DNA from 4 places in the Streptomyces sp. NPDC094143 genome. Region 4 is predicted to be linked to each of the others. Evidence: riboswitches for the same ligand, from Rfam matches in the RefSeq annotation. Region 4 holds a riboswitch; each other region holds the start of a gene.
The links. Region 4 has a riboswitch for cyclic di-AMP ahead of ABTZ58_RS15490 (C40 family peptidase). Riboswitches for the same ligand answer to the same signal wherever they lie in the genome.

Region 1 (7,087 bases), on a different contig from region 4:
CCTTCGCGCCCTTCGGCGGGGTGAAGTCGAAGGTCGAGGCGGCCGGCTTGGCGAAGCTGACCTGGGTGAAGCCCGCGTCGACGACGGCGGCGCCGCCGCTCGCCGGGGTCAGCGTGAACTTCAGCGGCGTGCCCGTCCGCGCGTCCACGGCGACGGTGATCGCGCCGACCGTCGAGCCGGACTGCTTCGGCTTGACGAGCAGCTTGTAGGCGTCCCGGCCGGCGACCTGGGCGGTGCCGTCCACGGTCACGGAGGTCGTGTCGTCGACGGCCTTCAGGGCCTCCTCGGCGAAGTCCTTCGGCGTGGCCGGCGGCTGCTGCTCCTTCTCGTGCGCCGGGCCGTCGGAGGCGGTGCCGTGGTAGACCTCGTTGGACTTGCTGTCGTAGGCCCAGACGTCCTTGCCGTTGTGGACGATGCTGTACTCGGCGGCGTTCTCCAGCAGCGACAGCTTCTGCCGGTCGGGGCCGTCGGCGGCAACGCGCAGGGTGTGCGTGCCGGAGGCCAGTTCGGTGAGCTTGGCCGTCGGGTCGGCGGAGGAGCCGTCCTCCCCCCGGCCGGCGGCGCCGGACAGCAGGCCGGACTCCAGCCCGCCGAGGTTCGGCAGGCCGAGGTCGGTGCTGATCTTCACCGTGCCGGAGAGCTGCTCGGTGTCCGACTCGGCGATCTTCTGGATGAGCTGCTGTGCGGTGATCTTGGGAAGGTCGGGGTCACCGGAGTCGGCGAGTGCGGGGACCAGGCCGATCGTCGCGGCCGCCACCCCCACCACCGTCACCGGGACGACGTACCGCGCGGCCTTGCGCCGCCGGGAGTGCTGCTCGTCGACCTCCCCGCCGGTCGTGCTGTCGTCGGATGCGTACGGTGCCATGTGTGCCTTACCTCCGTGGTCGGCGGCGGCTGTCCGTGTCGTGCACGCACTCGTCCCTGAGCCGCCATTCTCACCCGAACGGGTGAGGAGTGGTGTTTTCCGTGGTTTCCATCTGACCAAATCGGCCAGGCAGATACGTCAGACCCCGGACTCAACTCCGCGTACTGCTGGGGTATGACACGCAGGGGCGGCTTCTCCCCCGACCCGTAGGGGTCGGGGGGCGGCGGGCGGTCAGCCGGCCCGGTGCACCACGGCGTCGCACAGCTCCACGAGCGCCGTCTTGGCGGCGCATGCGGGCAGCGGTGCCAGTGCCGAGCGGGCGTCCTCGGCGTAGCGGACGGTGTCCCGGCGGGCCTGTTCGAGCGCCGGGTGGGCGCGCAGCAGGCGCAGGGCCTCGGCGTGCCGGTCGTCGTCGGTCAGGTCGGAGTCCAGCAGCTCGCACAGGGCGACGTCCTCGGCGAGCCCGAGCCGGGCCGCCCGCTCGCGCAGCCGCAGCACCGGCAGGGTCGGGATGCCCTCGCGCAGGTCGGTGCCGGGGGTCTTGCCGGACTCGTGGGAGTCGGAGGCGATGTCCAGGACGTCGTCGGCGAGCTGGAAGGCGACGCCGAGCCGCTCGCCGTACTGGGTCAGCACGTCCACGACCGTATCGTCGGCGCCGGACATCATCGCGCCGAACCGGCACGAGACCGCCACCAGCGAGCCGGTCTTGCCGCCCAGCACGTCCAGGTAGTGCTCGACCGGGTCACGGCCGTCCTGCGGTCCGGCCGTCTCCAGGATCTGGCCGGTCACCAGCCGCTCGAACGCCTCGGCCTGCACCCGTACCGCCTCCGGACCGAGGTCGGCCAGGATGTGCGAGGCGCGCGCGAAGAGGAAGTCGCCGGTGAGGACCGCGACGGAGTTGCCCCAGCGGGTGTTGGCGCTGTCCACCCCGCGGCGCACGGCGGCCTCGTCCATCACGTCGTCGTGGTACAGCGTGGCGAGGTGCGTCAGCTCCACGACGACGGCCGACGGCACGATGCCGGGTGCGTGCCGGTCGCCGAACTGGGCGGCGAGCATCACGAGCAGCGGCCGGAACCGCTTGCCGCCGGCCCGTACCAGGTGCTGGGCGGCCTCCGTGATGAAGGGCACCGCACTCTTGGTGGCCTCTAGCAGGCCTTCCTCGACAGCCGCCAGTCCGGCCTGGACATCGGCCTCCAGAGCCTGGTCCCGCACGCTCAGCCCGAATGGCCCGACGTCGGTCACGAGGGGTCTCCTGTCTGCTGGTGTCTGCCGGTGCTTACGCGGATTGTCGATAGGTCGCTGCCATCACTCGAGTCAGCGTATCCGGTCACGTTTCGATCACCGCCAGCGCCCATGGTTACAGGCCGGGTGGTATCCGATCACGACCGCAATGTTTTCGATCAGCCCATAAGAACAGAAATGTTCCGACTTACCGGGAATTCGCGACCTATGCGAGATTTGCGGCATTGGCGAAGCAAATTCCTCTTGCGGGACATTGCGCCCCGGGTCGCGATCAGTGAATTGAATCACTTCGACCCTTCCGCGGCACTGCCGGCGCATCGAGTGGTTACGCCTTTCACCGAAAGCGAGTTGAGGCTTGGCTCGCGCAAAGGATCAAGCGGCCCATTCCACCCTGACCAAGGTCAAACAGCACCTCGTGTGACTCCGGTGCTTGTTCCCGGCATGTGCTCTCGCATACGTTCCGGCCCAGTCCGGCGGACCGCCGAATCCTGCCGCCGCCCGGACTCCCCACACACACCGACTCACTCACGCAGGGCAGGAGCGGGGGACCCAGGTAAGTCGCCGGTCCGCACGACAGCGGAACGGCTCGGGGTGAAGCCGCGCACGACAGCAGCACGCCGTGTGCGGCCGGGCACCTCCCGGCCCGAACCCGACAGCTCACCTCGCAGGCGCCGGAGAGGAATATCGCCATGCCCGGACGAGGTAAGCACCGTCGCCCCGCAAGGAACCCGATCACCCGTGGTGTCGTCGCCGTCGGCACCGGTGGAGCGGCACTGACCCTGCCGCTCCTCGGCGCGACGCAGGCGAGCGCCGCGGAGCCCCAGAGCGCCCCGGCCGCGCTGACCGTGGCGCAGGCGGCCCAGCCCGCCAAGTCGCTCACGTACACCGTGGTCAAGGGCGACTCGCTCTACCGCATCGCCGAGAAGTACGACGTCTCCGGCGGCTGGAAGCGGCTGTACCAGGACAACCGCGCCGCCGTCGGTGACGACCCGAAGCTGATCCGCCCGGGTCTGAAGCTGAAGGTCGGGACCACCAAGGCCGTCGCCCCGAAGAAGGCGACGCAGTCGGCCACCCCGGCCAAGCCGGCCGGTGGCGTCACGCAGGCCACCCCGGCCGCCGCGAAGACCTACGCGAACAACCTCGACGGATGGATCCGCGAGGCGCTGGACATCATGGCCCAGAAGGGCATCCCGGGCTCGTACGACGGCATCTACCGCAACATCATGCGAGAGTCGTCGGGCAACCCGCAGGCGATCAACAACTGGGACTCGAACGCCGCCAAGGGCACCCCGTCCAAGGGCCTGCTCCAGGTCATCGACCCGACCTTCGCCGCCTACCACGTGCCCGGCACCCCCTACGACCCGTACGACCCGGTCGCCAACATCACGGCGGCCTGCAACTACGCGGCCGACCGCTACGGCTCGATCGACAACGTCAACGGTCCGTACTGAGCCGTCCCGCCCAGCAGTCGTTCGAGGACGACGGCGATGCCGTCGTCCTCGTTCGACAGCGTGATCTCGTCGGCCACGGCCTTGAGTTCGGGATGACCGTTGGCCATCGCGACGCCGTGCGCCGCCCAGTCGAACATCGGGATGTCGTTGGGCATGTCACCGAAGGCGATGGTGTCCGCGGGCCGCAGCCCCAGGTGCTCGGCGGCCAGCGCCAGCCCCGTCGCCTTGGTGACACCGCACGGCTGGAGCTCGACCGTGCCGGGCCCCGACATCGTCACCGTCGCCAGTGAACCCACCACCGAGCGGGCCGTCGCCGCCAGTTCGTCGTCCGACAGGCAGGGGTGGCGCAGCAGCACCTTGCTGATCGGCTCACCCCACAGCTCGTCGCGCCGGTCGACCCGCACCGCGGGCAGCGTCGGGTGCGGCATGAGATACCCCGGCTCGATGAGCGTGAGCCCGTCGACCCCGTCCTGGTCGACCGCCGCGTACACCTCCCCCACCTCGGCCTCGATCTTCCCGATGGCCGTCTCGGCCAGCTCCCGGTCCAGCGTGACGGACCACAGCATCCGGTTCGCGCCGGCGTCGTACACCTGCGCGCCCTGCCCGCACACCGCGAGCCCCGTGCACCCCAGGTCGTCCAGGAGCGGCCGCACTCTCGGCGCCGGGCGGCCCGTCACCACGAGGTGCTGGGCACCGGCGTCCGCCACCCGCGCGAGCACGGCGAGGGACCGGTCGGACAGGGTGTCGTCGCCGCGCAGCAGCGTCCCGTCCAGGTCGGTGGCGATGAGTGAATATGCGAGGGGTGCGGCCATGATCAGAGAATACGGACAACGCGCCCCTTCGTTTCATCGCGCGGCACACGCCGATTGCCCGGTTGAGGGCCTCTGCACCAGTTGGCAACAACATGGTCCGCTACCTACCCGAGAGGCCGCATCGAGCGGTACCTTCCAAGTGTCCAGCGGGACTTGATCGGGGGGTCGGGTTGAGCAGTGGGCGCATTCGCGTGGCCGGGCCCGGGGAGCTCGGCGAGGGGGAGAGGGAGCGCTGGCGCGCGCTGCGCGCCGCCTCGGAGGCACCGCGCAGCCCTTTCATGGAACCGGAGTTCACCGAGGCCGTCGGTCTGGTGAGGCCGCGGGCCCGGGTCGCGGTGGTCCACGAGGGCCCGGAGCCGGTCGGCTTCCTGCCCTATGAACGCGGCCCGTTGGGACAGGGCCGCGCCATCGGGCTCGGGGTCTCGGACGCGCAGGGCGCGATCCTGCGGCCCGGCCTGGACCTGGAGACGGGCGAACTGCTGCGGGCCTGCTCGCTGTCGTCCTTCGCCTTCGACAACCTGGAGGCGGAGCAGCGGCTGTTCGTCCGGTACGCGGCGGAGGAGCACGCCACCTACGTCGTCGACGTGGAGAAGGGCTACGAGACCTACGAGTCGGTGCTGCGCGCCCAGTCGCCCAAGTTCCTGAAGACCACCCTGGCCAAGGAGCGCAGGCTGGCCCGGCAGGCCGGCGAGGTGCGGTTCGTGTTCGACGAACGCGACCCGGCCGCGCTGCGCACGCTCATGGAGTGGAAGTCGGCGCAGTACCGCAGGACAGGCCGCAGGGACCGGTTCGCGCAGGAGTGGATCACCCGGCTCGTCGGGCACCTGGCCCGCACCCGGGCCCCGGAGTGCAGCGGCACGCTGTCCGTGCTGTACGCGGGCGGCCGGCCCGTCGCCGCGCACTTCGGGCTGCGCTCGGCGTCGGTGCTGGCCTGCTGGTTCCCGGCCTACGAGCCGGAGTTCGCGAAGTTCTCGCCCGGTCTGGTGCTGCACCTGCGCATGGCCGAGGCGGCGGCGGCCGCGGGCATCGGCACGCTCGACCTGGGGCGGGGCGCGGCCGAGTACAAGGACGCGCTGAAGACGGGCGAACTGCCCGTGTACGAGGGCGCGGTGACCCGGCCTGGGGCGGGCGCGGCGCTGCACTGGCTGAGCCGCGAGCCGGCGCGCCGCGCGCACAGCTTCGTCCGCGGCCGGCCGCGCCTCGCGGCGCTGGCCGCGCGGACCCTGAAGGGCGCGGCCCGGCTGCGCCGTACCTGACGACGAGGGGGGAGGGCGCATGGCCCGTTCGGCGCGTGCGCGGGAGGAGATACGGCGGTTCCTGGCCATCGGTGCCGTACAGGTCGCCGAGCTGGACCTGGACGGCGAGGAGGCGGTGCTCAGACCCGGCCCGGGGAGCCCGCCGGTGACCCACGGCGAGGTGTTCGCCCTGGTCAGACGGGGTGGCCGCCCGGTGGGCACACTGCTCGCGCAGGTCCCGGAGGGGGCGGATCCGCGGGCCGTGCTGGCGGCCCGGGCGCGGGCGGAGTGCGCCGCGGCGGAGGCCGCCGCGCCGGTGGAGCCGCCGTACGCCAGTGTCGTCGTGGCCACCCGGGAGCGGGCCGGGCAACTGGCCCGGGCGCTGGACTCGCTGCTGGCCCAGGACCATCCGCGGTTCGAGATCGTCGTGGTCGACAACGCGCCCGTGACCCGCGAGACGCGGGAGCTGGTCGAGCGGAAGTACGCCGAGCGCGTGCGGTACGTGTGCGAGCCGGTGCCCGGCCTCGCGGTCGCGCACAACGCCGGTCTGGCCGCCGTGCGGGGCGAGGTGGTCGCCTTCACGGACGACGACGTGGTGGCCGACCCGCGCTGGCTGACCGAGCTGACCGCGCCCTTCGCCGCCGACGCCGCACTGGGGTGCGGCACCGGGCTGATCCTGCCCGCGCGGCTGACGACACCCGCCCAGGTGCTCCTGGAGAGCCACGGCGGCTTCGCGAAAGGCTTCACTCCAAGGACGTACGATCCGGCGGACCCGCCGGTCGACGAGCCGCTGTTCCCGTTCACGGCGGGGCGGTTCGGCTCGGGCGCGAACATGGCGTTCCGTACGGAGGTCCTGCGCCGCGTCGGCGGCTTCGACCCGGCGACCGGAGCGGGAACGGCCGCCCGGGGCGGTGACGACCTCTACGGCTTCGTCCGGGTCCTGGCCGAGGGATACCGGCTGCGCTACACGCCGTACGCCCTGGTCTGGCACCACCACCGGGAGACCTGGCGGGACCTGGAGACCCAGGCGTACGGCTACGGCGCCGGCCTCACGGCGTATCTCACCGCGGTGCTGGTGAACCGGCCCGCGCTGCTGCCGGCGTTCCTCGCGCGGCTGCCGCGCGGCCTGGCACACGCCCGGTCGCTGACGGCGGCCCGCGCGACGGAGGAGACCGCCGGCGGCATGCCGGGCGATCACGACGCACGCACCCATCCCTGGCCACGGCGCCTGTCGCGCCTGCAGCGCAGGGGGATGGTGTACGGACCGGTCGGCTATCTGAAGGCGCGGCGGGCGCTGCGCGCGAGTGTGCGGGGGGCGGGATGAAGACTCCGGCGAGTGCGAGTACGCGTGGCGAGGGCCAGGGGGAAGGCAGAGGCCGGGCGGAGCGGGGGACGCGGGACGGTGAGGGGCCGATAGCCCCGGCGGACACCGGCCGTGCGCGCGAGGGCGGGGTCCACGTTGGTGTCCACGATGGTGTGACC
Region 2 (7,087 bases), on a different contig from region 4:
GCTCCCGAGCGGCGTCGAAGCCTGGCTGGTCACGCGCTACGCCGACGCCAAGCAGACCCTCGCCGACCCCCGGCTCTCCAAGAACCCGGCGCACCACGACGAACCCGCGCACGCCAAGGGCAAGACCGGCATCCCCGGGGAGCGCAAGGCCGAGCTGATGACGCACCTGCTCAACATCGACCCGCCGGACCACACCCGGCTGCGGCGGCTCGTGTCCAAGGCGTTCACGCCCCGCCGGGTCGCCGAGTTCGCGCCGCGGGTGCAGGAGCTCACCGACCGGCTCATCGACGGGTTCGCGGACAGGGGGAGCGCCGACCTCATTCACGAGTTCGCCTTTCCGCTGCCCATCTACGCCATCTGCGACCTGCTCGGCGTCCCCCGCGAGGACCAGGACGACTTCCGGGACTGGGCGGGCATGATGATCCGTCACCAGGGCGGGCCGCGGGGCGGCGTGGCGCGGTCCGTGAAGAAGATGCGCGGCTACCTCGCCGACCTCATCCACCGCAAGCGGGAGGCGCTCCCCGCCGCGCCCGGTCCGGGCGAGGACCTCATCTCCGGCCTCATCCGCGCCTCCGACCACGGCGAGCACCTCACCGAGAACGAGGCCGCGGCCATGGCCTTCATCCTGCTGTTCGCCGGTTTCGAGACGACGGTCAACCTCATCGGCAACGGCACCTTCGCCCTGCTCACCCACCCCGAGCAGCGCACTCGCCTGCAGGCCTCCCTCGCCGCCGGGGAGACCGGCCTGCTGGAGACCGGCGTGGAGGAACTGCTGCGCTACGACGGGCCGGTCGAGCTCGCCACCTGGCGGTTCGCCACGCAGCCGCTCACCATCGGTGGGCAGCGGATCGACGCGGGCGACCCGGTCCTGGTCGTCCTGGCCGCCGCGGACCGGGACCCGGAGCGGTTCGCCGACCCGGACGTGCTCGACCTGTCGCGCCGTGACAACCAGCACCTCGGTTACGGCCACGGCATCCACTACTGCCTCGGTGCCCCGCTCGCCCGCCTGGAGGGCCAGACCGCGCTCGCCGCCCTCCTCACCCGCCTCCCGGACCTCCGCCTCGCGGTGGACCCGGCCGAGCTGAGATGGCGCGGCGGGCTCATCATGCGCGGGCTGCGCACCCTGCCGGTGGAGTTCACCCCGATCGCGAAGTGACACGCCCTCAGCTTTGTGATCTTCATGTGATCTGCACGGCATGAACTTGTGACAAGTGATCGTGTGCCGATACGTTCACCCATCAGCGCGGCCGGGGACCCCTGCGCCGCGTGGGTCACTGCTGTCTCGCGAAAGGTCTCCGCATGCTCTCCGGGAACGGTCGGCACCGCCGCCCCCGCCAGGCTCCGGCACTCCTCGTTGCGGCCGGAGTGACCGGCTCCGCCATCGCGATCCCCCTCCTCGGGGCCTCCGGCGCCAGCGCGGCCGACGGCACGACCTGGGACCGGGTCGCGGACTGCGAGACGGGTGGTGCCTGGAGCCAGAACAGCGGCAACGGCTACTACGGCGGCCTCGCCCTGTCCCAGGAGGACTGGGAGAACCACGGTGGTCTGGACTACGCGCCGAGCGCCGACCTCGCCAGTCGCTCCCAGCAGATATCCGTGGCGGAGAGAATCCTCGCCGACCAGGGGGTCGGCGCATGGCGCACCTGCGGGCTGCTCTCCGGCCTCGAGCAGGGCGCGTCGGGAGAGACCGGGGAGTCCGGTTCGTCCGGTGAATCCGGTGAATCCGCTCCGGCAAACTCGTCCGGTCTGCTCGACTCGCTGGGATCGTCCGAGTCCCCTTCCTCTTCCTCTTCCTCGCCTTCCGCGTCCACGACGTCCCCGTCGCCTTCTCCGTCCGGCTCGGCGTCGCCTGACGGCTCATCGACTTCGCGGGACGATTCCGCCAAGTCCGACAAGTCGCCCGACTCCCGTCCTTCCGGCCGGACGTCGGACGGCTCGGCCTCGGCCACGCCCGGGGGTGCCGCCTCCGGCAACTCCCGGTCGGCCGGTGACGCTTCGGACCGCACGGACACCGGCTCCGGCCGTCACCGCGGCCCCAGTGCGGACGAGAGCGCCGACTCCGCGGGCGGCCGTGAGAGCGGTTCCTCGGGCCGGCACGCCTCGCGCGGCGACACGAGTGCCGGCGAGGCGTCCGAAGGCGCCTACATCGTGGGTGTCGGTGACAGTTCCTGGTCCATCGCCGACTCCCTCCCCGTCGACGGCGGATGGCAGGAGCCGGCCACGGGGGACGAGAAGACCGCCGACGACGCCGCGGACCCCGTTCAGCCCGGTCAGACGCTCACGGTGGAGGGCGAAGCGGACGAGGGGTAGCCCTTCGGGCAGTGCGGAAACGAGGGCCTAAGTCACCGCGAAACCGGGTGAGTTAGCGTCACGTTTCGCGCCGTATGTCCCGTATAAGTGCGGTGAGAGATAGATCTCAGAAGCCCTGATCGTCTTTGAAATTCCGCCGATCACCTGTCTACGGTCGTGACCGCTCGTCATCGCGAGCCCCGGCTGCCGCAACGCCGAATCCTGCCAGCGGCCGCACGGGAACAGTCGTCGCGTCAAGCGCCGTAGGCAGGAGCGGGGGACCCAAGGTAGGTGCCCGACCGGCCGGTTGGCCGGAAGGGCTTGGGGTGAAGCCGTGTCCCGCGAGGGACGCGGCCGGGCAACTCAACCGGCCCGAACCCGACAGCTCACCTCGCAGGCGTCGGTGAGGGGATCTCTCCATGCTGTTTTCCGGTAAGGGCACGCACCGCCGTCCGTCCAAGGCCACTCGCGCCATCGCCATCGCCGGTGTCACCGGTGCCGCCGTCGCCGCCCCGCTGATGGCGGCCGGCAACGCCTCCGCCGCCACCGCCTCCGAGTGGGAAGCCGTCGCCCAGTGCGAGTCCGGCGGCAACTGGTCCATCAACACCGGCAACGGCTACTACGGCGGTCTGCAGTTCTCCGCCTCCACCTGGGCCGGCTACGGCGGCACGAAGTACGCCTCCACCGCCGACCAGGCCACCAAGGCCCAGCAGATCGAGATCGCCGAGAAGGTCCTCGCGGGCCAGGGCAAGGGTGCCTGGCCGGTCTGCGGCAAGGGCCTGTCGAGCGCCGGCTACACCGGTGGCGGCTCCAGCGACTCCGGCAGCTCCTCGCAGAGCCAGGGCCAGAGCCAGAGCCAGAGCCAGCAGAGCACCGAGACCCGCGAGACCCAGCAGCCGGCCTCCCGCTCCGAGGAGCGCCCGGCCGCCAAGAAGACCGTCACCACCCCGACCGGCAAGAAGGTCAAGAAGGGCGACGGCGAGTACAAGGTCGTCAAGGGCGACACCCTGAGCACGATCGCGGCCGAGGAGAAGGTCAAGGGCGGCTGGGAGAAGCTCTTCCAGCTGAACAAGGACATCGTCGAGGACGCCAACCTCATCTACCCGGGCCAGCAGCTGCACCTGAAGTAGGCAGCGGCCCATCCCCGTCCCCACGGGCTCCCCGTCCCGGTGCGTCGTCCCCCGTACGCACCGGGGCGGGGTTTTTTCGGCAACCGGCTTTGTTCCGTTCGGAAACAATTTACTCTCGGTTCTGTCCATGGGGTGGGCGACCCGGTGGCCGATCGCCCGGAGCCGGTTAGGCTCATGTCGCGAGCCACCGGCCCGCACCTCGCCGGGTCCACGCGACCCGCGTACCCGCGTCACATCAAGAAGGAGATGCTCGTGCCGTCCATCGACGTCGTCGTAGCCCGGGAAATCCTGGACTCCCGAGGCAACCCCACGGTCGAGGTCGAGGTCGGCCTCGACGACGGCAGCACCGGCCGTGCCGCCGTCCCGTCCGGCGCCTCCACGGGCGCCTTCGAGGCCATCGAGCTCCGCGACGGCGACTCGAACCGCTACCTCGGCAAGGGTGTGGAGAAGGCCGTCCTCGCGGTCATCGAGCAGATCGGCCCGGAGCTGGTCGGCTATGACGCCACCGAGCAGCGCCTGATCGACCAGGCGATGTTCGACCTGGACGCCACCGACAACAAGGGCTCCCTCGGCGCCAACGCCATCCTCGGCGTCTCGCTCGCCGTCGCCCACGCCGCCTCCGAGGCCAGCGACCTGCCGCTGTTCCGCTACCTGGGCGGCCCGAACGCGCACCTGCTGCCGGTGCCGATGATGAACATCCTGAACGGCGGCTCGCACGCCGACTCCAACGTGGACATCCAGGAGTTCATGATCGCCCCGATCGGCGCGGAGTCCTTCTCCGAGGCCCTGCGCTGGGGCGCCGAGGTCTACCACACGCTGAAGAAGGTCCTGAAGAGCAAGGGCCTGGCCACCGGCCTCGGCGACGAGGGCGGCTTCGCCCCGAACCTCGGCTCCAACCGCGAGGCCCTCGACCTCATCCTCGAAGCCATCAAGGAAGCCGGCTACACCCCCGGCGAGCAGATCGCCCTGGCGCTCGACGTCGCCGCCTCCGAGTTCTACAAGGACGGCGTCTACACCTTCGAGGGCAAGGAGCGCTCGGCGGCCGAGATGACCGAGTACTACGCGGAGCTCGTCGACGCGTACCCGCTCGTCTCCATCGAGGACCCGCTGTTCGAGGACGACTGGGAGGGCTGGAAGACCATCACCGACAAGCTCGGTGACAAGGTCCAGCTCGTCGGCGACGACCTGTTCGTCACCAACCCCGAGCGCCTCGCCCGCGGCATCGAGGAGGGCGCGGCCAACGCCCTGCTGGTCAAGGTCAACCAGATCGGCTCGCTCACCGAGACCCTGGACGCCGTCGAGCTGGCCCAGCGCAACGGCTTCAAGTGCATGATGTCCCACCGCTCCGGCGAGACCGAGGACGTCACCATCGCCGACCTGGCCGTCGCCACCAACTGCGGCCAGATCAAGACCGGCGCCCCGGCCCGCTCCGAGCGCGTCGCCAAGTACAACCAGCTGCTGCGCATCGAGGAGATCCTCGACGACGCGGCGGTGTACGCCGGCCGCAGCGCGTTCCCGCGCTTCAAGGGCTGATCGCCGAAAGGCCCGGCCCGTCACAGGCAGCGTCGTACGTACGTCCCCGTACTCGGTCCCGTACCGTGTCCGGGGACGTACGCGCGTATGACGGTGCAGCGGGAGGCGGACAGACATGGCCGTGAAGGACCGGGACCGGTTCTCCACCGCGACCAGGATCCGGCTGCTCGGCGAGCAGACCGCGGCCCGGGTCTACCGTTCCCAGACCAAGCGGCAGGCCCGCCGCTCCCGGCTGACCGGCCGGGCCGCGCTGCTCGCCCTGGTGATGTGCTCGCTGATCGTGGCCCTGGCCTACCCGATGCGGCAGTACGTCTCCCAGCGCGCCGAGATCGAGGACCTGCGGCGCGAGCAGCAGCAGGCCCGCGAGCGCGTCGAACGGCTGCGCGACCTCAAGGCGCGCTGGCAGGACGACGCGTACGCCGAGCAGCAGATCCGGCAGCGGTTGCACTACGTCATGCCGGGGGAGACGGGCTTCATCATGATCGACCCGCACGCGGCGAAGCAGTCGCGCGCCGACCTCGGGGCGGCCGACCGCCCCTGGTACGCGAACGTCTGGGACGGGGTCGACAAGGCCGACGCCTCCGACCGGTGAGCGAAGCGACGTCGGTCGTCAGCGGCCCGAGCCCCCGTCAGTGACCCCAATCCACAGAAAGACAGCCTGAAGACAGTCATGGAAACGCCCCCGCCGACCACCCCGCGCACCGAGCCCACCGACGCGGACGTCGAGGCCTTCAAGCAGCAGCTCGGTCGGCCCCCGCGCGGCCTGCGGGCCATCGCGCACCGCTGCCCCTGCGGACAGCCCGACGTCGTCGAGACGGCCCCGCGGCTGCCCGACGGCACGCCGTTCCCCACGCTGTACTACCTGACGTGCCCGAAGGCGAACTCGGCCATCGGCACGCTGGAGGCGAACGGCGTGATGAAGGAGATGACCGAGCGCCTCGCCGCGGACCCGGAGCTGGCGGCGGCCTACCGGGCGGCGCACGAGGACTACGTCCGGCGCCGCGACGAGATCGAGGAGCTGAAGAACTTCCCGAGCGCGGGCGGCATGCCGGACCGGGTGAAGTGCCTGCACGTGCTGGTGGCGCACTCGCTGGCCGCGGGGCCCGGGGTGAACCCGCTGGGCGACGAGGCGCTGGCCATGCTGCCGCAGTGGTGGCGCAAGGGTGCCTGTGTGACGAGTGCCGAGGAGGCCGCCCAGTGACCCGTGTCGCCGCCGTGGACTGCGGTACCAACTCCATCCGGCTCCTGGTCGCCGACGCCGACCCGGCCACCGGTGAGCTCGTCGACCTGGACCGCCGGATGACGATCGTCCGGCTCGGGCAGGGCGTCGACCGCACCGGCCGGCTCGCCCCCGAGGCGCTGCGGCGGACCTTCGCGGCGTGCCGTGAGTACGCGGCGGTCCTCAAGGAGCACGGGGCGGAGCGGCTGCGGTTCGTGGCCACCTCCGCATCCCGGGACGCCGAGAACCGGGACGAGTTCGTGCGCGGCGTGCTGGACATCCTGGGCGTCGAGCCGGAGGTGATCACCGGGGACCAGGAGGCCGAGTTCTCCTTCACCGGCGCCACCAAGGAGCTGGCCGGGAGCGACCACCTCCCTACGCCCTACCTGGTCGTGGACATCGGCGGTGGCTCGACCGAGTTCGTCGTCGGTGACGACCGGGTCCGGGCGGCCCGCTCGGTGGACGTCGGCTGCGTGCGCATGACCGAGCGGCACCTGGTCCGGGCCGGGGTGGTGAGCGACCCGCCGTCGGAGGAGCAGATCGCCGCGATGCGGGCGGACATCGAGGCCGCTCTCGACCTGGCCGAGGAGACGGTCCCGCTGCGCGAGGCGCGGACGCTGGTGGGTCTTGCCGGGTCCGTGACGACCGTGTCGGCGATCGCCCAGGAGCTGCCCGCGTACGACTCGGAGGCCATCCACCACTCCCGGGTCCCCCTGGAGCGGGTCCGCGGGATCACCGAGTGGCTGCTGCGCTCCACCCACGCCGAGCGCGCGGCCGTGCCCTCCATGCACCCGGGCCGGGTCGACGTGATCGGGGCGGGGGCCCTGGTACTGCTGTCGATCATGGAGCGGATCGGCGCGGAGGAGGTCGTCGTGAGCGAGCACGACATCCTGGACGGCATCGCCTGGTCTTTGGC
Region 3 (7,087 bases), on a different contig from region 4:
TCTGGCCCGCGGCATGACAATGAAGGAGGCCCTGCACTACGACCCGGCGAGCCGCTGCGTCCCGCTCGGCGGCGCCAAGGGCGGCATCGACTGCGACCCGCGCGACCCCGGGGCGTACCCGCTGCTGGTGCGCTACCTGCGCGCGATGCGGCCGTACGTCGAGAGCATGTGGACGACGGGCGAGGACCTCGGGCTCTCCCAGGACACGGTGGACCGGGCCGTCGCCGAGGCGGGGCTGGTCTCCTCCATCCAGGCCGTGTATCCGCTGCTGGACGACGAGGCCGGGGCACGCCGACAGCTGGCGGACGCCTTCGCCGTCGAGGTGGACGGCATCGGGCTCGACGAACTGGCCGGCGGCTGCGGCGTCGCCGAGGCGGCCCTCACGGCGCTGGACCGGGCCGGTGTGCCGCACCGGGGGACCCGGGTCGCCCTCCAGGGGCTGGGCACCATGGGCGGTGCCACCGCACGCTTCCTGTCGCGGGCGGGGCTCAGGATCGTGGCGGTCGCCGATCTCAAGGGCACGATCGCCAACCCGGCCGGACTCGACGTCGGGGCACTGCTCGCCGCGCGGGACGCCCACGGCACGGTGGACCGCTCCGCGCTGCGGCCAGGCGACGTGGAGCTGCCCGGTGACGCCTGGCTGTCGGCCGACGCTGAGGTGCTGGTGCCGGCGGCGGTGTCGTACGCCGTCGACGCCGAGAACCAGCGGCACATCACGGCCCGCTGGATCGTCGAGGCGGCCAGCATGCCGGTACGGCCGGAGGCGGAGCTGCTGCTGGCCGGCCGCGGGGTGAGCGTGCTGCCGGACGTGGTGGTCAACTCCGGGACCAACGCCTGGTGGTGGTGGACGCTGTTCGGGGAGGTCGGCGCCGACGCCGAGGAGGCGTTCGCGTACACGCGCCGCTCGATGCGGGCCCTGGTCGAGCTGATGCTCACCCGCGCGGGGACCGACGGGACGACACCGCGCGCGGCGGCCCACGCGATCGCCACCGACCGGCTGCCGGTGATCGCGCAGCGGTACGGCTGCTACCGCTGAGGCAGGCCGGATCCGCACGTCGGCGAGACCGAGCGCGTGGGTAGGGTGACGGCGTGACGAGAGTCCGGTTGAGCGTGGCGGAGCGGCGCGGGGAACTGCTGCGGGCCGCCGTCGAGCAGATCGAGGCCCGGGGCGTGGCCGCGGTCAGGATCGCCGACGTGGCCTCGGCGCTCGGGGTGAGCAACGCGCTGGTGCTCTACCACTTCTCGTCCAAGGAGCAGTTGGTCGCGGCGGCGTTCCGCCATGCGGCCGAGGCCGACCTCGCGCACCTGCGCAAGCTGCTGGGCCGCCGCACGTCGGCGCTGCGGCGGCTGCGGTCGGCGGTCCGCTGGTACGCCCCGACCGGCCAGGCCAAGGGCTGGCGGCTGTGGATCGAGGGCTGGGCGGCGGCCCCGCGCGAGCCGGTGCTGCGGGAGGTCACGCAGAACCTCGACCGCCAGTGGAAGGCCGCGCTCGCGGAGGTCATCGCGGAGGGCGTGGCGGCGGGCGAGTTCCACTGCCCGGACCCGCAGGCCACGGCCCTGCGCCTCACCGCGTTCCTCGACGGCCTGGCCGTCCGGCTGACGTCCTACCCCGGCGCGATCCCCCGAGCCTGGGCCCAGCAGTGGACGGAGGAGGCCCTGACCCGCGAACTGGGCCTGGAGTCGGTTCCTTTGACCCCGCCGATGAGCAACCCGGCGTAGGACCGCCCAGGCGGCACGCGAGCCCGCAGCCACGCGAAGGACCACCCGCACCCGCCGGACGGCGCGAGGGAACGTGTCGGGGGGGTCCGCCCGCAGCGGTTGGCGCGTCAGCGGACAGTGAGTCGGTACGACACTCCATCGCGCCGTTGCGAGGACGGACACCCCCTTGCGCGGCCCCGACCCACCACCCACGGTCAGGCGAAGACGCGCAACCCGCTACGCCCTCACGCCACAGCGGCGATCCGCATCCGGATGTCCGCCGGCGACAACGCCCCCTTGGCCGTCACCTGGTCCCCGGAGGACTCCCCCCGCAGCCGTCGCCCGATCCACGGCACCAGGAACTCCCGCGCCCACTGCACGTCGTCGCGCCGGACCTCCAGCGTGCCGCGCGGCGGCAGCGGCGGCCAGGGCTGCTCGGGATCGGCCGGCACGTCGAGACCGAGCACCTGCCCCGCGCGGAGCGCCACGCGCGTGTGCCCCTCGGGCGACAGGTGCAGCCGGTCGGCGTCCCAGGCCCGGCGGTCCTGCACACTGCGCAGGGACCACAGGTCGAGCACCGGGCAGCCGTACCGGTCGGCGATGGCCCGGACATGGCCGTTGTACGTGGCGATCTTGCCGCGCAGATGCTTGAGCACGGGCACGCCACGCGTGTCGAACCCGGTCGTCACCAGCACCGTCCCGGCCACCGCGGTGAGCCGCGCCAGCGCCCGCTCGAAGCGCTCGGCCACCTCGTCCGGGTCGGTGCCGGGCCGGATGATGTCGTTGCCCCCGGCGCAGAACGACACGAGGTCCGGGGCCATCTCGATGGCCCGCGGAACCTGGTCCGCCACGATCTGGTCGAGGAGTTTCCCGCGCACGGCGAGGTTGGTGTACTGGAAGTCGCCCTCGGGCCGGAGGTCGGCGAGCAGGACGGCGAACCGGTCGGCCCAGCCGACGAACGCCCCGTCGGGGCCGGGATCACCGACGCCCTCGGTGAAGCTGTCCCCCACCGCCACGTACGACCCGATCACTGCTCTGCTGTCACTCTTCGAATCGTCTGCCACAGCCGCTCATGATTCACCCTCGAATGTGACCTACGCGACCGTAGGAAAGAGTTGACGGGCGGTGAGATAAGCCACTCCTGAAGTGTTCCCCAATTCCGGAATAGCCGACGCGTCAGGGGTGTTGCCGGGTGAATCGCCAGCGGCGCCAATCACAACACCACGACCCGGCTGCGCCGCTGCGTCGGCGGACCCGGGGTCCGGCCGCTGGTCTTCGGCTACACCGAGCCGCTGCTGGTCGGATCACTGTGTCCCGACTGCCGCCCCCAGTCGACCCCATGGGCCGATCAGGGAACGCGCACACCGAAGGCCGGACCCCGGGGATCGGGGTCCGGCCTTCGGTGACGTGTCAGGAGTCAGCCGTGCCTGCCATGTCAGGCATGTCAGCGTGTCAGGCCATGCCGGGCAGCTGGTGGCGCGGTCGGTCAGCCGACGGAGACGCCGTGGGAGCGCAGGAAGGCGACCGGGTCCACGTCCGAGCCGTAGCCCGGGGCGGTGCGGATCTCGAAGTGCAGGTGCGGTCCGGTGACGTTGCCGGTGGCGCCGGACAGGCCGACCTGCTGCCCGGCCGTCACGGTCTGGCCGGCCGAGACGGACAGCTGGGACAGGTGGGCGTACTGGGCGTAGTGGCCGTCGTTCAGCTTGATGACGACCTGGTTGCCGTACGCGCCGCCCCACCCGGCGGAGACGACCGTGCCCGCGCCGACGGCCTTGAGGGAGGTGCCGGTCGGGACGACGAAGTCGACGCCGGTGTGGTAGCCGCTGGACCACATGCTGCCGGACATGCGGTACGGGGTGCCGACGATGGCGCCGTCCACCGGCGAGCTGTAACCGCCGGCGTTGCTCTGGGCGGCCGGCTTGGCGGCGGCCGGCTTGGCGGCGGCCGGCTTCGCTGCGGCCGGCTTCGCCGCGGTCTCCGTCCCGGCGGACGATCCGGCGGACGAGGACTTCGCGGACTTCTCCGCGGACTCCTTCTCCGCCTTCCCGGCCGAGGCCTTTGGCGCGGACGGCGCGGACGCCTCGGGGGCGCTCGCGGCGGCCTTCTTGCCGAGGGTGAGCTTCAGGCCCGGGTGGATCAGCGACGGGTCGTCGCCGACGGCGTCCCGGTTGTCGGAGTAGAGCTTCTTCCAGCCGCCGCTGACGTTCTGGTCGTCGGCGATCTTCGCGAGATAGTCGCCGGCCTTCACCGTGTAGGTGCGCGCGCCGGTGCCCTTTTCCGCGGCCTTCTTCTCGGCGGCCGGGGCGGCCTGGACGGCCTTTTCCGGAGCCGACTGCGGGGTGGCGGCGTGGGCGCCGGCGGCCCCCATGAGGGGAAGGGCGAGAGCGGCTCCACCGGTTCCGGCGACGGCGATGGAGCGGGTGAAACGCTGGGTCTTGGGGCGGCGGTGCTTACCCTTCGCGGGCATGACGAATTCCTCTCCGTCGCCTGCGAGGTGAGCTGTCGGGTGCGGGCTGGAGATGCCCGGCCGCGCCAAGGCGCGGCTTAACCCCAAGCCCGTTCCGGGAACCGGAACAGGCGTCTTACCTGTGGGTCCCCCGCTCCTGCCGTACGTCGGGTCAGTGTGTGCGGGCTCCGGGCGGCGGCAGGATTAGGCGTCCGTCCGGATTGGTGTGGAACGTAAGCGACCAGGACGCGACGGGACAAGCTTGGGGTTGCCTGTGAAGGCGTTTTCCTCGACGCGTCGGCACATTTCCCGTCACCGAGCGTGGATTGCGGATCTCCGGATTTCCTCAATCGCCCTGAATAACGCGTTGATTACGTGCACATGGCGACAACGCATCGTCACGAATATGACGATGGTCACGCACCCCGGCCCCATCTCCTCTACGACCGGGGCACGTTATGACGAAGCGACTGAAGCACCTTATTCGGACAAGAAGGGCTACTTCCGCTTAAGGTGGACCACGGCGGCGTCCAGATCTCCGCGCAGACCGACCCGCAGCCCGTGGTGCAGCAGGACGGCCCCTCGATGCAGTTCGCCCGTTTCGAGGCATTCGTACGTCGCCGCCGGATCCACCCCACGCAGCCGGAGCGCCGGCACGGGCTCGCCGTAGCGCTGCGCCTGGAGCCAGGCGAGGACCACGGTCTCGTCACCGAGGACGTACTGCACGGCGCTCAGTCCGCCCTCCGGGGGCCGCAGCCGATGGAGGTCACCGCGCTGCACCACGGGGCGGATCTCCTTGTAGCGCCCCACCCACTCCCGCGCCTCGGCGAGCTCCTCCTCCGTCCACTTCGTGAGGTCGCCGCCGACCCCGAGCACCCCGGCCATGGCGCTGACGAACCGGAACCGCAGGGAACTGGCCCGGTGGTTGAGCATGGCGTTCGGACTGTCGGTGACCCAGGCGGCCATCACGCGCGCGGGGTGGATCTGGCTGAAGCCGTGCTGGATGGCGAGCCGGTCGAGCGGATCGGTGTTGTCGGAGGTCCACACCTGGTCCGTACGGCTCAGCACGCCGAGGTCGATCCGGCCGCCGCCGCCCGAGCAGGACTCGAAGGCCACGCCCGGGTGGGCGGCCCGCAACCGGTCCAACAGGGCGTACAGGGCGCGGACGTGGTCGACCCAGAGCCGCTGCGGGTAGGGGTCGCCGGGCCAGCCGGCGTCGGTGAAGCAGCGGTTGAAGTCCCACTTGACGTAGTCGATCGGGGCGCTGGAGAGGAGCCCGTCGAGCTGCTCCCACAGGTACTCCTGGACGTCCTCCCGGGCCAGGTTCAGTACGAGCTGATTGCGGAACTCAGTCCGGTTTCGTCCTGGTTGGTACTGCACCCAGTCCGGGTGGGCGCGGTACAGGTCGCTGTCCGGGTTCACCATCTCGGGCTCGACCCAGATGCCGAACCGCATGCCGAGGCCGTGCACATGGTCGGCGAGCGGCTTCAGCCCGCCGGGGAAGCGGTCGGGGTTGGGCGTCCAGTCGCCGAGCCCCGCCCGGTCGCTGGTGCGTGCCCCGAACCAGCCGTCGTCGACGACGAACAGCTCGACCCCCAGGGCGGCGGCCCGCTCGGCGAGCGCCCGCTGCCGCTCCTCGGAGATGTCGAACTCGGTGGCCTCCCAGGAGTTGAACAGCACCGGCCGGTCCTGCCCGGCGTCCGGGATCACGTACGCCCGCTGGTAGGCGTGCCAGGCGCGGCTCGCCCCGCCGAAGCCGCCGTCGCTCCACAGCCCGGCGAAGACGGGGGTCGTGTACGACTCGCCCGTGCCCAGCGTCAGCAGGCCCGAGTCGTCGTGGCCGGCGCCGCCGGTGATCTGCACGCGCGCGTCGGGGAGCCGCGCCACGGAGATCCGCCAGGAGCCGGACCAGCCCAGGGCGCAGCCGTAGACCTCGCCGTGCTCCTCGGTCGCGCCGGTGTCGAGGGCGACCCAGGGCAGATGCTGGTGTCCGGTGTGGCCGCGCCGGCTGCCGATCACCTTCTCGCCGTAGGTCAGTTCGGAGCGCACCAGCCGGGACTCGGCGCCCCAGCGGCCGTGCAGCTGGGACAGCCGCCAGGTGTCGCGGTCGGGCAGGGTCCAGGTGGCGGAGTCGGCGCGCAGCACCTCGGCCTGCGGTCCCCGGTTGTCCAGGGTCACCCAGCGCTCGACGACGTCCGAGGAGGGGCGCATCCGGTAGTGCAGGGTGACGGTCAGGCCGTCGTCACGGAAGCGCAGGCGCAGCTCGCCGTCCTCGGTGTCGTGCCCCTCGTGGACCCACTCGGTGCCGCGCCGCCCGGCGGTGCGCACGGACAGGGCGGGGTGGACGAACCGGGGGCCGCCCTCGGCCGGGTACTCCTCGCGGCCGTCGAGCGGGGACTCGAACGGCCAGTACTCCGGCAGCGGGCGCGCGGCGAGGGCCTCGGCGTCGGCGAGCGCGATCCGGGGGCCCCAGTGCAGGTGCAGCAGTTCATGCCGGTCGGTGACATGGAGGGCGTAGCTGCTGGCCGGCCCGGAGAGCACCCATGTACGACCGTCCTCGGAGATGTCCAGCATCGAGCCCTCACAGATTCGAACAAGCGCGACCAGGTGCGATCAAGCAGCAACATCATCGAGTGCCGCGGGCGCTTCGGGCAACGCCTGTGGACGACTCATTGCCCCTGGCAGGCATGTCGTATGGTCGAGTGGTGCCCGTCGGCGAGCCCGCGTCGGCGGCGCCGATGGGGAGGAGCCCAGGTGACACAGCAGGTCCCGTCGACCGAGCCCGAGCTGGCCGGAGTGCGCAACTTCCGCGACGTGGGCGGACTGCCGACCGTGGACGGACGGCGGGTGCGGCAGGGCGTGCTGTTCCGCAGCGGCCACCTGGCGCACGCGACCGGGGAGGACGCCGCCTTCCTGGCCACGCTGGGTCTGCACACGGTCTTC
Region 4 (7,087 bases):
GTCACACCCGGCGCGCGGACTCGTCATACAGATGACACACGGCCCCGCATCACCCAACAGCCTCGAACAAACCTCGAACACAGGGCCAAGCCTGCGCCCGCAGTCCGCCGAAACACGGCCGAATGCCCGTTTCCTGCGCGCGCGAAACCTGCCGAAGATTGTCGTGCCCGCGTACCGCCGGGTACAGTCGCCGCACTGCTCTGGCAGCCCCTGTTGTCGAGGCGAAAGAGAAGTTGGTGAACGACCGTCACCCGTCGGGGACCATGGCCCCGGCTCCGGCTTCCGACGCCGCCTCGGCGCACTACGCGTCGTACGGCACCCAGGAAGCCCAGCACGGGGACTTCACCACGTACGGCGACTACGCCGCCACCGGTTTTGATCCCACCGGCTCGGCCGCCACCGGTTTTGATCCCACCGGCTCGGCCGGCACCGGCTTCGACGCCACCGGCCACACCACCGCGAGCTTCGCCACCGACCCCCTCTTCGGCGACATGCCGGGCAGCGGCCAGGACACGGGCACGTACGACACCGGCCACTGGCCCACGGGTGCGCACGAGAACCCGCACTACGACGCGTACGCGGCCCAGCACCAGGCCGCCTACGACACCGGCGGCTACGACACGGCCTCCTGGCACACCGAGCAGCAGCCACTGTCGGCCATCCCGCCGCAGGCCGCACCCTCCGACGCCACCGGCCAGTGGGAGAACGGCAGTTGGGCCCAGCCGGACCAGTCCGGGAATCCGGCCGACCGGACCCAGCAGTGGGAATGGGGCACGCAGACCTTCGACACGGGCGCCTTCGACGCCACGCAGTGGAACTCCGACGGCACCGCCGCACCCGCCCTGGACGCCTACGAGCAGCATGGCGAAACCTTCGAGCAGCACGAGCCGGTCGCCTTCGATCAGCAAGAGACCGCGACGTTCGAGCAGGTCGCCTACGAGGAATCCCCCGAAGCCGGCTACCACGAGCCGGCCGCCACCGGCGAACTGCCCACCGTCACCCCGCTCCTGGACGGCCAGGAAGAGGTCGAGCCCCCCGCTTCCCGGGCGGCCTCGCGTGCCGGCTCCCGTTCCCGCCGCCGCACCCCGCCCAAGCGCTCGGCGCTGATGACCATCGCGGTGCCCTCGGCGTGTGTGATGGGCGTGGCCGGGATCGCGGCCGCCTCCGTCGGCGGTCTCACGGAGGACACCGCGGCGGAGGCGCACACCACCGCGGCGGACGTGCAGCCGGTGAAGCCGGCCGCGGCCAACAACAAGCTCGACACCCAGTTGCAGAGCCTCGCCGCCGGTGCCGACGACTTCGCCGACCGGGCCAGCCGTACGCAGGAGCGCATCGACCTCAAGGCCCAGCAGGCCGCCGAGCGCAAGCGTGCGGCGGAGGAAGCGGCCCGCAAGGAGCGGCTGCGCCCGAAGTTCGCCCTGCCGGTCGCACAGCACGGGCTGAGCGCCTACTACGGCCAGTCCGGCATCAACTGGATGTCCCTGCACACCGGCATCGACTTCCCCGTCTCCTACGGCACGACCGTGATGGCCGCGACCGACGGCACTGTGCGCACCCAGTGGAACAGCGCGTACGGCAACATGATGATCGTGACCGCGAAGGACGGCACGGAGACGTGGTACTGCCACCTCTCCACGTACACGGTCCCCTCGGGGACGACCGTCAAGGCCGGGGACCCCATCGCGCGCTCCGGCAACTCCGGCAACTCGACCGGCCCCCACCTGCACTTCGAGGTGCGTCCCGCGGGCGGCTCGGCGATCGACCCCCTCTCGTGGCTCCGCAGCCACGGCGTCGACCCGACGTAACCGAGTCCGGCCCCGGGGCGGGCGGAACGCCTCGCCGGCCCCCGCCGGCCGGTTCGGCGGAGGCCGTCAGGCGGTCGGGCCGGCTGAGGCGGTCGAGCCGGCCCGGCTCACCGGACTACAGCTTCTCCACCGGCGCGTAGCGCAGCAGCAGCCGCTTCGGCTTCGTGTCGCCGAAGTCGATCGTCGCCTCGGCGTTCGCGCCGGTGCCCTTGACCGCCACGACCGTCCCGAGACCGAACTGGTCGTGCGTGACCCGGTCCCCGACCGCCAGCCCCACCACCGGCTTCTCGGCCGTGCGGCGGGTGGCGAAGCCGGACGCGCCCGAGGCGGACGAGCGCGAGCGGGACGACGACAGCGAGGCCGCCACGGCGGAGACGGGACCGGAGGACGCGGGCGCGGTCGCTCCCGTGCGCTTCCACTCCACGTGGGCCGGCGGGATCTCCTCCAGGAACCGGGAGGGCGGGTTGTACGAGGGCTGGCCCCAGGCGCTGCGCAGCGTGGAGCGGGTCAGATACAGCCGCTCCCGCGCGCGGGTGATGCCGACGTACGCCAGGCGCCGCTCCTCCTCCAGTTCCTTGGTCTGGCCGAGGGCGCGCATGTGCGGGAAGACGCCGTCCTCCATGCCGGTGAGGAAGACGACCGGGAACTCCAGGCCCTTGGCGGTGTGCAGCGTCATGAGTGTGATGACGCCGTCGCCGTCCTCCTCGTCGGGGATCTGGTCGGAGTCGGCGACCAGCGCGACCTGTTCGAGGAAGTCGGCCAGCGTGCTCTGCTCGCCCTCGCCGCGTTCCTGCTCGAACTCCATGGCGACGGCGGCGAGCTCCTGGAGGTTCTCGATCCGGGTCTCGTCCTGCGGGTCGGTGGAGGCCTGCAGCTCGGCGAGATAGCCGGTGCGCTCCAGGACCGCCTCAAGCACCGTGGCCGGTCCGGCGCCGGACTCGACGATCGTGCGCAGGTCCTCCATCAGCGTGTTGAACCGCTTGACGGCGTTGGTGGAGCGCGCGGCCATGCCGTAGGCCTCGTCGACGCGCTTGAGCGCCTGCGGGAAGCTGATCTTCTCGCGCTGGGCGAGGGCGTCGATCATCGCCTCGGCACGGTCGCCGATGCCCCGCTTGGGCACGTTGAGGATCCGGCGCAGCGGCACCGAGTCCTCCGGGTTGGCCAGGACGCGCAGGTAGGCCAGGACGTCCCGGACCTCCTTGCGCTCGTAGAAGCGGACGCCGCCGACGACCTTGTAGGGCAGGCCGACGCGGATGAAGACCTCTTCGAAGACACGGGACTGGGCGTTGGTGCGGTAGAAGACCGCGACGTCGCCCGCCTTCGCCTCGCCGGCGTCCGTGAGGCGGTCTATCTCGTCGGCGACGAACTGGGCCTCGTCGTGCTCGGTGTCGGCGACGTAGCCGGTGATCAGCGCGCCCGCGCCCGCGTTGGTCCACAGGTTCTTGGGGCGGCGGGACTCGTTGCGTTCGATGACCGCGTTGGCGGCGCTGAGGATCGTCTGCGTGGAGCGGTAGTTCTGCTCCAGCAGGATCGTCGTCGCGTTCGGGTAGTCCTCCTCGAACTGGAGGATGTTGCGGATCGTCGCGCCGCGGAAGGCGTAGATCGACTGGTCGGCGTCGCCCACGACGCACAGCTCGGCGGGCGGGACCTCGGCCTCCGGCGGTACGTCCACGGGGTGCTCGGAGGTGCCGACCAGCTCACGGACCAGGGCGTACTGCGCGTGGTTGGTGTCCTGGTACTCGTCGACCAGGACGTGCCGGAAGCGGCGGCGGTAGTGCTCGGCGACGTCCGGGAAGGCGCGCAGCAGGTTGACCGTCGTCATGATCAGGTCGTCGAAGTCGAGGGCGTTCGCCTCGCGCAGCCGCGACTGGTAGAGGGCGTAGGCCTGGGCGAGGGTCTTCTCGAAGCCGTCGGTGGCCTGGGCGGCGAAGTCCTCCTCGTCGATCAGCTCGTTCTTCAGGTTGCTGATCTTAGCGCTGAAGGACTTGGGCGGGAAGCGCTTGGGGTCGAGGTCCAGGTCGCGGCAGACCAGGGCCATCAGGCGCTTGGAGTCGGCGGCGTCGTAGATCGAGAAGGAGGACGTGAAGCCGAGGCGCTTGCTCTCGCGCCTGAGGATGCGCACGCAGGCGCTGTGGAACGTCATGACCCACATCGCGTTCGCGCGGGGGCCGACGAGCTGCTCGACGCGCTCCTTCATCTCGCCCGCGGCCTTGTTGGTGAACGTGATCGCGAGGATCTGGCCCGGGTGGACGTCCCGCTCGGCGAGCAGGTGGGCGATGCGGTGCGTGAGCACGCGGGTCTTGCCGGAGCCGGCGCCGGCCACGATGAGCAGCGGGGAGCCGGAGTGGACGACCGCGGCACGCTGGTTGTCGTTCAGCCCGTCCAGCAGCGCGGCGGAGTCGATCACCGGGCGCGGGGCGCCGTCGCGGTAGTGGGTGTCCCGCTCCGGCGGCGCGTCGAACCTCCCGCCGAACAGATCGTCCGGGATCGACTCCGGAACGTGATCGTCCTCGGGTGGCGGCGGGGGCTCGTCCGCGGGGCCCCGCTGGGCCTGGAGACTCGCCAGGAAGTGGTCGTCAAAGAGGCTGCTCATCGCTCTCCGAGTCTAGGACGCCCCACTGACAGCCCGCCGCCGCCCTGAGAACATCGCCGCGGAGCTGGGCCTTCCGTGACCGGCCACCGGCCCGTCGTCGCTCCATGGATTGGCGTGATCACTTCGTGTGACACCTCGCGCATTCCCGGGCGACTCGTGACCAAAGCCCTCCACTCCCTCACGCTCAGCGATGCTCCGGCATAAGGTCACGAAAATGTATCGGGCATATCACCCATCAACCTTCACACGGACCACACGAGTTGGCTACGGTGCGACCGGGCCGCACGACCCCCACCGGCGAACGTCGCCGGGCCGCGCGGCCTCCGCCGAGTCCGGTGTGCCGCAGCGGCAGCCGGAGCCGGGGACCCACCGAGAACCTGGGGTGAATCGGCCCGACTCCCTCCCTGGGAAGGCCGTAGGGCAACCCTTCCGAAACCACCCGCCCGAACCCGACAGCTAACCCGGTAGGCGGAACTTTGGAAGGAGTCGCCTCCCTTGGCGTCGCACCGTAAGTCGCGTCCTTCGGGCACGCGCGTGGCAGGCATACGGACCCCCGCCCTCGCAACGGCGGCCCTCACCTCCGTGGCCCTGCTGTCCCAGTCGGCCAACGCCGCCCCCGAGGCCGACGGCAAGCCCAGCCTGGAGGAAGTCGAGAAGAAGGTCGACGACCTGTACCGCCAGGCCGAGTCGGCGACCGACAAGTACAACGCGGTCAAGGAGAAGACCGCGAAGCAGCGCAAGCGCGTCGACACCCTCCTCGACGACGTCGCCCAGCGCACCGAGAAGCTCAACGAGGCGCGGGAGAGGCTGGGTTCCTTCGCCGCCGCCCAGTACCGCACCGGCGCCGCCGCCCCGGACACCGCCACGTTCCTGTTCGCGGACACCCCGCAGGACTACTTCGACCAGGCTCAGCTGATGGACCGGATGACCGGCCGCCAGAAGGGCGCGGTCGACGACTACGTCACACAGCAGTCCGAGACGATGACCAAGCGCCAGGAGGCCACCGACAGCCTGCGGACGCTCACCGAGTCGCAGAGCGACCTGAAGACGGCCAAGGCCACCGTCCAGCGGAAGCTCGCCGCCGCCCGCGACCTGCTGTCGCAGCTGACCGCCGAGGAGAAGGCGCGGCTCGCGGCGATCGAGAAGGAGAAGCAGCAGGAGGCCGCCCGCAGGGCCGCCGAGCTGGCCCGCGAGCAGGCCGCACAGGAAAAGGCCAGCGAGGAGGCCGCACGGGAGAAGGCCCGGGAAGAGGCCGCCCAGCGGCAGGACAGCACCCCGTCGGGCACTGCCTCCGGCTCCACCTCCACAGCCCCGGCCGACTCCTCGTACGCCACCAAGGCCGGCAAGGCGCTCGCCTTCGTCCGCGCCCAGATCGGCAAGCCGTACGTGTGGGGCGCCGTCGGCCCCGGCTCCTACGACTGCTCCGGCCTCACCCAGGCCGCGTGGAAGGCCGCCGGGGTGAGCCTGCCGCGCACCACCTACGACCAGGTCGACGCCGGCACCACCGTCCCCCTGTCCAGTGCGCAACCCGGGGACCTGGTGTTCTTCTACGACGACATCACCCACGTCGGCATCTACATCGGCAACGGCATGATGATCCACGCCCCGAAGCCGGGCACGTACGTGCGCGAGGAGTCGGTCTACTACGACGGCGAGTCGGCCATCCACAGCGTGGTCCGGCCGGCCTGAGGGGTCTCGGCGTTTTTGCGGGGCACGCGCGCGTGCCCCTCTCACAACCCGCGCGCCGCTCTCTAGCATCGGCGCTATGCCCGGCCCCTCCCCATTTGCCACCTTGTGGGCGACCTACGCGCTGACCACCGGCACCCTGTCGGTCGGTCTCGACTCGGCGGGGTACGAGGTCCTCTCCCGCATCGCCCTCGTCCCGGCCTGCGCGGCCTGGCTGGGGACCGTGGCGTACGCCGTGCTGCGGCTGCCGCGGTCGGCGTGGCGGGCGCAGGCACCGGCCGCCCACACCTTCACGGCGGCGACCGCCCTCCTCGGCGCCGGGCTCTCGGCGGCCGGCCGGCAGACGTCCGCGGCGGCCCTGCTGGCGCTCGCGGCACTGCTGTGGACGCTGCTGCTCGCCGACGGGGACCCGAGCCGCGGCGGGACCGTGTTCCTGCGCTGCGTGGCCACCCAGGGGCTCGCCGTGCTCGGCGCCACGCTCGCCGCGGCCGAGTCGGCGGCCTGGCCGGCCCACGCCGCCCTGGTGCTGTTCTGGCTGGGGCTGATCCTGTACTGCTTCGCCCTGTTCCGCTTCGCCCCGCGCGAGGTGACCGACGGGCGCGGGGACCACTGGCTCGCGGGCGGCGCCCTCGCCGTCTCGGCACTGGCCGGGGCGCGGCTCCTCAGCGCCGACAGCGGCCGCCTCTCCCTGTGGAACGACGACGCCCACGCCGTCCTCAGCCGGGTCACCGTCGCCCTGCTGGTGCTCACCCTGGTGTGCTGGGTCGCCCTGCTCACCGCCGAGCTCATGTGGCCCCGGCCTGGCTACGACGTGCGCCGCTGGGCCGGTGTCTTCGGCGCGGCCGTGACGGCGGCCGCGGCGCCGGCCGTCGCCGCAGCCCTGGACGCCCCCTGGCTCGACGCCGTCGGGGAGGCACTGCTGTGGCTCGCGGTGGCGCTGTGGCTCGCGTGCACCGCCTGGACGGCCGCCGCGGCCCGCGCCGGGTCCCGGCCCGCCGGGGTC

Region 1: another riboswitch for cyclic di-AMP. It lies ahead of ABTZ58_RS26775 (transglycosylase SLT domain-containing protein); the one in region 4 lies ahead of ABTZ58_RS15490 (C40 family peptidase).
Region 2: another riboswitch for cyclic di-AMP. It lies ahead of ABTZ58_RS22190 (transglycosylase family protein); the one in region 4 lies ahead of ABTZ58_RS15490 (C40 family peptidase).
Region 3: another riboswitch for cyclic di-AMP. It lies ahead of ABTZ58_RS17010 (M23 family metallopeptidase); the one in region 4 lies ahead of ABTZ58_RS15490 (C40 family peptidase).

The regions. Positions count from the first base shown of each region.
Region 1 covers NZ_JBEOTZ010000023.1:123,171-130,257, reverse strand. The annotation lists gene ABTZ58_RS26785 (LolA family protein) at 1-865, opposite strand, end outside; gene ABTZ58_RS26780 (polyprenyl synthetase family protein) at 1,097-2,107, opposite strand; cyclic di-AMP (ydaO/yuaA leader) riboswitch at 2,612-2,793, shown strand; gene ABTZ58_RS26775 (transglycosylase SLT domain-containing protein) at 2,797-3,558, shown strand; gene ABTZ58_RS26770 (HAD family hydrolase) at 3,522-4,370, opposite strand; gene ABTZ58_RS26765 (GNAT family N-acetyltransferase) at 4,541-5,626, shown strand; gene ABTZ58_RS26760 (glycosyltransferase family 2 protein) at 5,646-6,929, shown strand.
Region 2 covers NZ_JBEOTZ010000017.1:86,354-93,440, reverse strand. The annotation lists gene ABTZ58_RS22200 (cytochrome P450 family protein) at 1-1,156, shown strand, start outside; gene ABTZ58_RS22195 (transglycosylase family protein) at 1,300-2,310, shown strand; cyclic di-AMP (ydaO/yuaA leader) riboswitch at 2,539-2,704, shown strand; gene ABTZ58_RS22190 (transglycosylase family protein) at 2,709-3,419, shown strand; gene eno (phosphopyruvate hydratase) at 3,672-4,952, shown strand; gene ABTZ58_RS22180 (FtsB family cell division protein) at 5,068-5,544, shown strand; gene ABTZ58_RS22175 (DUF501 domain-containing protein) at 5,623-6,153, shown strand; gene ABTZ58_RS22170 (Ppx/GppA phosphatase family protein) at 6,150-7,087, shown strand, end outside.
Region 3 covers NZ_JBEOTZ010000011.1:142,037-149,123, reverse strand. The annotation lists gene ABTZ58_RS17030 (Glu/Leu/Phe/Val dehydrogenase dimerization domain-containing protein) at 1-1,036, shown strand, start outside; gene ABTZ58_RS17025 (TetR/AcrR family transcriptional regulator) at 1,090-1,719, shown strand; gene ABTZ58_RS17020 (SGNH/GDSL hydrolase family protein) at 1,944-2,729, opposite strand; gene ABTZ58_RS17010 (M23 family metallopeptidase) at 3,185-4,165, opposite strand; cyclic di-AMP (ydaO/yuaA leader) riboswitch at 4,170-4,325, opposite strand; gene ABTZ58_RS17005 (alpha-galactosidase) at 4,643-6,718, opposite strand; gene ABTZ58_RS17000 (tyrosine-protein phosphatase) at 6,899-7,087, shown strand, end outside.
Region 4 covers NZ_JBEOTZ010000010.1:59,059-66,145, forward strand. The annotation lists gene ABTZ58_RS15480 (M23 family metallopeptidase) at 237-1,805, shown strand; gene pcrA (DNA helicase PcrA) at 1,921-4,398, opposite strand; cyclic di-AMP (ydaO/yuaA leader) riboswitch at 4,713-4,886, shown strand; gene ABTZ58_RS15490 (C40 family peptidase) at 4,894-6,087, shown strand; gene ABTZ58_RS15495 (SLAC1 family transporter) at 6,164-7,087, shown strand, end outside; gene ABTZ58_RS15500 (hypothetical protein) at 7,086-7,087, opposite strand, start outside.